DNA from 2 places in the Pseudogemmatithrix spongiicola genome. Region 2 is predicted to be linked to the other one. Evidence: riboswitches for the same ligand, from Rfam matches in the RefSeq annotation. Region 2 holds a riboswitch; the other holds the start of a gene.
The links. A riboswitch is a leader RNA that binds a small molecule or an ion and turns the genes downstream of it on or off. The one in region 2 is predicted to bind S-adenosylmethionine.
Positions count from the first base shown of each region.

Region 1: it holds a riboswitch for S-adenosylmethionine, as region 2 does, so the genes downstream of both, Strain318_RS04110 (homoserine O-acetyltransferase family protein) here and metF (methylenetetrahydrofolate reductase) in region 2, are expected to answer to the same signal.

Region 1 is NZ_CP130613.1:918,290-922,362, reverse strand. Features, by position in the region: gene Strain318_RS04120 (trans-sulfuration enzyme family protein) at 1-317, opposite strand, end outside; gene Strain318_RS04115 (homoserine dehydrogenase) at 304-1,284, opposite strand; gene Strain318_RS04110 (homoserine O-acetyltransferase family protein) at 1,281-2,315, opposite strand; SAM riboswitch at 2,427-2,500, opposite strand; gene Strain318_RS04105 (hypothetical protein) at 2,562-3,740, opposite strand; gene Strain318_RS04100 (helix-turn-helix transcriptional regulator) at 3,850-4,073, shown strand, end outside.
Region 2 is NZ_CP130613.1:402,803-406,875, forward strand. Features, by position in the region: gene metH (methionine synthase) at 1-608, opposite strand, end outside; gene metF (methylenetetrahydrofolate reductase) at 605-1,525, opposite strand; SAM riboswitch at 1,561-1,636, opposite strand; gene Strain318_RS01830 (Vgb family protein) at 1,716-3,038, opposite strand; gene Strain318_RS01835 (hypothetical protein) at 3,087-3,560, opposite strand; gene Strain318_RS01840 (DUF167 domain-containing protein) at 3,564-3,845, opposite strand; gene Strain318_RS01845 (YggT family protein) at 3,868-4,073, opposite strand, start outside.

The DNA of each region.
Region 1 (4,073 bases), 520 kb from region 2:
AGCGCACGCGCCGCGACGATGTGGTCCCCCGAGTGCACCAGCGACGCGATCGCCGTGAACACAGCGCTCATGCCGGACGCGGTGGCAATTCCGTCCTCCGCACCTTCGAGCAGGCAGAGCTTGCGCACGAACTCGTCCGTGTTGGGATTCGAGTACCGGCTATACACCGGCCCCTCGAGCTCCTCCGCGAACAGCGCGCGCGCCTGCTCGGCGTCGTCGAATACGAAACTGGACGTGAGGAACAGCGGCACCGAGTGCTCGCGGTTCGGCGTGGTCGGATGCTGCGTGCGAATGGCGAGCGTTTCAGGATGCGGCATTGGTGGCTCCGTGGCGAAGGATGTCGGCGAGGACGGCGGACGCGGTGGCGGAGCCACCGGCGCCCGCACCGGCCACGGTCAACGTGCCGGCGCTCTCGCTCTCGAGTTGGATGAGGTTCTGTTCGTCGCGCACCTGCGCGAAGGGATGCCCGCGCGGCACCACGCGGGGGGCGACGGTGGCATGCACGCCGTCGCCGATGCGGACAGCGGTCGCGACGAGGCGCACGGCGCGTCCACGCCGCGCGGCCGCGCGCGCCTCGAGCGCCAACGACGCATCGATGCCCGTCGCGCGCACGCGCAGCGCCGCCGGATCCACGCCGAAGCCCAGCCACGCCAGCACGGCGATCTTGTCCGCGGCATCGGTGCCGTCGAGGTCGCGCGTGGGATCGGCTTCGGCGAAGCCCGCCCGCTGCGCCGCCGCGAGTGCGTCCGCAAACGGGACGCCCTGCTCGACACGCGAGAGGATGTAATTGGTGGTGCCGTTGAGCACGCCGCGGATGCGATGCAGTCCGTGGCCGGCCAGCGACTCGCGCAGCAGGCGCACCACCGGCACGCCGCCCCCGACCGCCGCCTCGAAGTCGAGCGTGGCACCGGCCGCGCGATGCGCGCGGGCCAGCGCATCCAGCGCCGGCCCTTCGATGCGCAACAGGGCCTTGTTGGCGGTCACCAATCGCCGGCCGCGCACCAACGTGCCATGCGCGACGGCGCGCGCCGCCGTCGTGCCGCCGATGGCTTCGACCACGATGTCCGCGGGAGTCTCAAGGAAGTGGTCCACGCGATCGGTGAACAGCGCGCGGTCCACCGACACCGCGCGCGGGCGATCGGCATCCCGCACCAGCACGCGCGTGACTTGGTAGCGCACACCGCGACGCTGCCGCAGTGCCTCGCCATGCCGCTCCAGCAAGTCAAGCAGCGCCGCACCGACGGTGCCGCAGCCGGCCACCGCGACCTTCACGACTGACGTCATGCGGCCACCTCCACCGCGCTCGCCGCAGCAGTCGCGGACTCGCCCAACGCCTCGCGGAGCAGTGCGGACACCTGCGCATGCTCGATGAGGAACGCGTCGTGCCCATGCACCGAGTGGAGTTCCCGATACGCGCCGCCGGCCGCACGGACCCACGCCTGCACTTCGCTGGCGTCGCAGAACAGGTCGCCGGGAATCCCGACGCCCGTGAACTGCGTGCGCGAGGCCCGCAGCCGCTCGCCGATGCCCCCGCGATCGCCCGCGACATCGTGCGTGTCCATCACGTCAATGAGCGTGCGATACGTCTCGGCATCCATGCGCGCCACGAGTCGCTCGCCGTGCCGCGCCAGCCACTCGCTCACACGGAAGCTGCCGTCACGACCGCGCTCGCGGCCGAATCGGGCATCGAGCCCCGGTGCCGTTCGGTATGAGAGCATGGCGATTTGCCGCGCCAAGGCCAGTCCCGCGTCGCCTCCCAACGCGAGCGCCTGCCGCTGCACCGCCGACCATGCAATCGCACCCGCGCCGAGTCGCGCCGGCGCCGCGAACACCAAGGCCCGCAGCGCACGGCCGGGAAAGCCGGCCGCGAACTCCAACGCCACCATGCCGCCGAGCGATCCGCCGACCACGAGCGCGACGCGCTCGATGCCGAGGCGCTCCAGCAGCACGGCGATCGCACGCGCCTGGTCGCGCACCGTCAGCACCGGGAATCCGTCGATGCTACTCGGTCCCGAGCTGCCGTAGCACGAGCCGAGCAGGTTTGGCGCAAGCACGGCCCACCGCGTCGTATCGATGGCGCGCGCGGGCCCGATCTGCGGCGCCCACCAATCGCCCGCAGCATCAGCCGAGCCGGTGAGTGCATGCAACACGAGCACGACGTTGTCGCGGCGGGCGTTGAGCGCACCGTCCACGTGGTACGCGATGGTGGCATCGCGAAGCATTCGCCCGCTGTCGAGCGCGAGAGGCGGCAACGCGAGGCGCTGCGGCGCACGCGATGCGGACGAGGGATGCGGCGGGATGGCGGACGGGGACACAGGCGCTCCACGGATGAAAGGACACCGCGAAACGCAAAGGCCCTCTCGATCGAGAGGGCCGCAGGGGACGGTCCGGAAGCGACACCGTGTGAACGAAAAAACCCACGGGGTCGCCGCGGGCTCGTAGCGTTTTAGCACTTTGTTTAGCGTGGCGGCAATCGCGGCAAATCACCACGGGCTTCGGTTGTGATGGGAAGGCTATCGGGCGCCGACGCGCACGTCAAGGCGTCGGCGCCCAGTGTCCCGTCATGCGTACAACGCCGTGACCGCCGTCTCGAAATCCTCGCGATGCCCACCCGCGATGATGCGCGCCGTCGTCTCGTACCCCGCCACCTCCAGTCGCTTCGCCGCCTCGAGCATCGTCGCCACCTCGAAGCGCTTGCCCTCGATCACCGCGAGATACTGCTCCACCGCGGTGAGATAGCCCATCATGCCGCCAAGCTCCGTGGGCGCGTACACCTTCTGCGCGGCGCGCAGCGTCTCGACCCCGCGATGTTGGTCCGGCATCACGAGATTCTCGCTGCCGCAGACGACCTTCAACCGCGCGTTCGCCGCGCATGCGGCCACGGACACGGAATCCAGCGTCGCGCCCGCCGCGTTCACGACCAACGCGTCCATGGGCAGCGCAAGGAACTCCTGCTTCCGCTCCGGGCCCCAGGTGCGGATGCCCATCGCCTCCAACTCGGCGCGGCGCTCGTCCCGCGATTCGCAGGCGAGGATCGTCACGCCCGCGTGCTGCCGCAGCTGCGCGATGATGTGCATGCCGATGTTGCCGCAGCCAATCAAGCCGACAGTGGTGCGCTCGAGCGGCAATCCGAAGGCCCGCAGCATCCCGTGCAGGATCTGGTAGTTGCCCTCACCCGTCGGCACCGACGTGTCGGCGACGACGCTGCCCGCGAAACGCGCATTGAGGAACTCCAGCGATCCCATCGCGCCGCCATGCATGCGGCCGTGTCCGAGATCCTGCCCCGTCGTGATATGGATACCCGCGGTCCGCTCGCAGTCGGCCAAGCATTCCGCCGCCCAGGCCAGCATCTCGGCGTCGCGGGGATTGCCGACGCGCGATTCCGGCGTCGGCGCGAGCACGCACTTGCCGCCCACCACCCGCGTGAGGTCGCGCAACGCCAACGGCCCGCCGACGCGAATCACGCGTGACCAGTGGACCTTCTCCTCCATACCCATCGCGAGGGCGATGCTCTCGCGGTCGGTCGTGAACCCCGGCGACTCCGTGCGTTCCAGCGGCGCGATGCGGAATCCGCCCAACGAGAGCTTGCCGGAACCCGGCGGCGCGTGCGTCGCAATCGAGAGCGTCCACCCGGCCTGCGGGTGCGAATAGCGATAGACCCAGACGTTTGGGTTGCGGGTCTCGAGCAGCTCGGGCACGAGCGCGGCGCAGTCGGCGGGGGGGAGAACGGTGTGCGTCACGCCCTAAAGGTAGCAGACACAACGACTTCCGTTCATGCAGTAGTTGTTACAATACCTTCCATCCAATAATGTTGACATTTTGTTGTATGTATACAACATTACGTGCACCATGAAGACATCAAGCGCATCCAACGAAGGTCCGCGCATCCATAACCGGCTCGCGGTCCTCCGCGCCGAACGGGACCTCACGCGCCAGCAACTCGCGGAAGCCCTCGGTGTGAACTACCAGACGATCGGTTACCTCGAGCGCGGCGAGTACAACCCATCGCTCGATCTCGCGCTCCGCATCGCCGAGCTCTTCGCGCTGCCGGTCGAGGCGATCTTCTCGCGCCA
Region 2 (4,073 bases):
ACGCGTTCGACGGCGAAGATCGCCGCTTTGGCGTTCAGCGTGTCGAAGATCGTTTCGATCAGGATGATGTCGGTGCCGCCGTCCAGCAGGCCCTGCGTGGACTCGGCGTAGGCCTCCACCATCTCGGCGAAGGTGATGTTGCGCGCGCCGGGGTCGTTGACGTCCGGCGAGAGCGAGGCGGTGCGATTGAGGGGGCCGAGCACGCCGGCGGTCCAGCGGGGGCGTCCGTCCTTGGCCTCGAACTCATCACATAGATGGCGCACTAACCGTGCGCCTTCCGTGTTGAGCTCGCGCACGATCTCCTGCATGCCGTAGTCGGCCATCGAGATGCGCGTCGAGTTGAACGTCGCCGTCTCGATGATATCAGCGCCGGCTTCGAGGTAGGCGCGGTGGATGCCGCCGACCACATCAGGCCGCGTGAGGATCAGCAGGTCGTTGTTGCCCTTGAGGTCGCGCGACCAGTCGGCGAAGCGCGAGCCGCGGTAATCCTTCTCGGTGAGCCCGTAGGTCTGCACCATCGTGCCCATCGCGCCATCGATGATCAGCAGGCGATGCTTGGCTTCGGCGTGGAGGGCCTCGATGCGAGAGGCGCGGGTGAACGTGCTCATGATGCCGCCTCCGTGCCCCGGTCCGCCTGCACCGTGCGTGCGCGAAGGCCGAGCAGGTGGCAGATGGCGTACGTGAGGTCGGCGCGGTTGAGCGTATAGAAGTGGAACTCCTTCACGCCGGCCTGGGCGAGCTGCGTGACCTGTTCGGCGACCAGCGACGCGGCGACCAGCTTGCGGGTCTCGGGATCGTCCTCGAGCCCTTCGAAATGCTTCGCGAAGGCGCTCGGCACGCTCGCGCCGGCGACCTTCGCGAACTTCGCCGTCTGCGTGAAGTTCGTGACGGGCATGATGCCCGGCACGATCGGCGCGGTGATGCCGGCCTTGCGGGCGCGGTCCACGAAGCGCAGGTAGGCCCAGTTGTCGAAGAAGAACTGGGTGATGGCGCGCGTCGCGCCGGCGTCGAGCTTGCGCTTGAGGTTGTCGAGGTCTTCCTGCGGCGACTTCGCCTCGGGATGCACCTCAGGATACGCAGCGACCGAGACCTCGAAGTCGCGGCGCTTGCGCAGGCCTTCCACGAGCTCCGCGGCGTAGGCGTAGCCACCCGGGGTGGGGAAGTAGGGCGCATCGCCACCGGGGATGTCACCGCGCAGCGCGACCACGTGGCGGACGCCGGCGTTCCAGTAGTCGTCGGCGACGGCGTCGATTTCCTCGCGCGTCGCGGCCACGCAGGTCAGGTGCGCGGCCGGCACCAGGGAGGTCTCCTGCAGGATGCGATGCACCGTGTGGTGCGTGCGCTCGCGCGTGGAGCCGCCGGCGCCGTAGGTCACCGACACGAAGTGCGGCGTGAGCGGCGCGAGCCGCTGGATGGACTTCCAGAGCGTGGCCTCCATCTCGTCGGTCTTCGGCGGGAAGAACTCGAAGGAGATCTGGAAGGGCGCGGGGGCGGGCGCGGCTGCGCTGGCGGAGCTGGCTGTCACGGTGGTTCCCAAAAGCACGAAGGCCCGGAGCGAGGAGGCGCACCGGGCCGGCGCTTTAGCTGAATGTTTAACGTGGCCGCAAGTTGCCTCGAAATCGCCACGGAATCGGTTGTGGACTATATCCTAGCATCCGGATGAACGGATGGCAAGGTGGCCGGTCTCGGCGCGCCATGGCGCGCGCGGGCGCGCGCTACGGCGCGCGGTGATACAGCGGCGTCGTGGCCGGTGCCGGGAAGATCGCCACGTCGTCGCCGAAGCCGAGGATCGACGCGGAGGCAATCGTGCGCTGCGGCACCGTCGGCGAGGCCGGCGTGCTGTTCACGTCCAGCTGTGTCGGTGCCAGGCGCACGAACTTCGACTGCTCATGCCCGATGAAGAGCCCGCCGGCGTTATCGAAGGCGAAGCCCTTGGGCATCGTGAACTGATTGAAGTAGAGGATGCGCGTGGGCGTCGCGGCCTGCGTGCCGGTCGCAGCGACCACCGACGGCTCGACACGGTACAAGGCCTTCTCCTCGAAGCTGCTCACCCAGAGTTCGCCGTTCGGGCGGAAGGCCAGATGGAACGCGCTCAGCGCGGTGGCCCCTGGCGTCGGCGGCGTCGGCGTGGTGAACGCCACGGAGAGATTCGCCGCCGTCGTGATCGTCGTCCCCAGGCGCGCGGCGTCATAGCGGCGCAGGTGTGTCTGGTCAGCCACCCACAGATTTCCCGCCACGTCGAAGGCGATGCCATTCGGGTTCGTGAGCCCGGTGATCTGCACCGTCGGCGACACCGTGCCCGAGGTCAGCAGTTGCGCCGGCGTCAGGCGCACGATGCGGCCTTGGCAGCCGAGGCTCATCCACAGATTGCCGTACGGATCGAAGGCCAATGCGCCCGGGCCGAGGCAGCTGAGGCTTGCGATGTTGATGCTGCGTTCCGCGACCGGGTTGCCCGTGCCGGAGAGCTGTGCGGACGCGTAGCGCATGAGCGCGGGGTCGCTGTTCGACTGGCCGCGCACCCACAGGTTGCCCTGGCGATCGAACGTGACGCCGGCACCGCCGCGGGTGCCTGCGGTCACGTTGGGCGCCAGGGTCGCGGTGGCCGCCAGCTGCGAGGTGGAGAAGCCCAGCGTGTAGTAGCCCGCACCGAACCAGAGATTGCCGCTGGTCGGGATCCGCGCGTACGTCACGTTGGTCGTCGCGCTGCGCGTGTCATACACGCAGACGCTGCGCGGCAAGGTCACATCGCCGTGTACCGCGTCGATGAGCGGGTCCGTGACGGAGACGGCGGACGCGTTCACCGTGTAGATGCCCGAGGCGATGCCCGTGAAGGTCTGCGTGGCGCTGAGCGCGAAGCTGCCGCCGGGACCGCTCACCGTCACTGCAGCCGTCTCGCCGTCGGGAACACCGGACACCGAGACGGTGAGGTTGCCGGTGCCGCCTTCGGTGCAGGGCACAGGCGGAATGGCCTCACCGCAGGCGGCGATCAACAGGGCGCCGCTCGCGGCGACGGTCGTCAGCAATGGAGAACGCGGCATACTCGGAGTCTGTGAATCGTGCAGTGGCCGCGCAATCGCGGGGCGCGGCTATCCAAACAATGGACGCAGTAGCTGCGGGGCGGTCACGAGTACCCCGAAGCGCAGCAGCCGGCCGCCGAGGCAGGTCGCCACGAAGGGCAGGAATGGCAGGCGCACCAGGCCCGCGCCGATCGCCGCGAGATGAAACGGCGGCACGCTGAGCACGGCGCTCAATCCCAGCACGCCGATCCCGTAGCCCGGCCGAGCCTCGAGCATCGCCATGGCGCGCGCGACGTACCTTGCCCCCACGCGCCCGACCGCGCGGTCTGCGTGTCGACCCAGCGCGTACCATGGCAACTTCGCGGCCACGTGGCCGAGCGTGAACGCGAGCCCCATCGCAAAGGCCAACCAGCGCGGCATCACGAGGCCGATGGCCAGTGCGGTCGCCTCGGCGAGGCCAATGGGCAGGATGCCCGTGGCGATGCCGGCCGCCGCGGCGGACCACAGTGCCAGCGCGGGTGAGCTGAGGTCGAACTCGGGCATCGCTCAGCCGCCGCGGGCGAGCGTCTCGGCGGCGGCGACGCTCGCGCCGTCGATGTCCACGACTTTGCGACGCGCGCTGGCCCCGGCCACGACGCGCACGTTGCGTGCGGCGACGCCGAAGGCAGCGGCGAGTGCCTGCGTGACGGCTTCGTTCGCGGCGCCGTCCACCGGCGCGGCGCTCACGCGCACCTTGAGCGCATCGCCGTGCAGGCCGCCGACGCCGGGGGACTTCGCGCGTGGCTGCACGTGCACCGTGAGGCGAATGCCCTGCGCGGTCGCGGTCACCTGCAACAAGTGGATCTCGTGCTCAGGCGCCGATGGCGTCGAGCACGACGCTGCGCAGCAGCGACAGCAAGAACCACGCGACGATCGGCGAGATGTCGATCATGCCGATCGTCGGCAGCACACGCCGCAGCGGTCCGAGAAACCACTCGGTGAGTGCCGTCGCCGCGCGACCGACCACCGTGTAGTGGCCGCCGATCCAACTCATGATCACGCGCGCCATCACGCCGA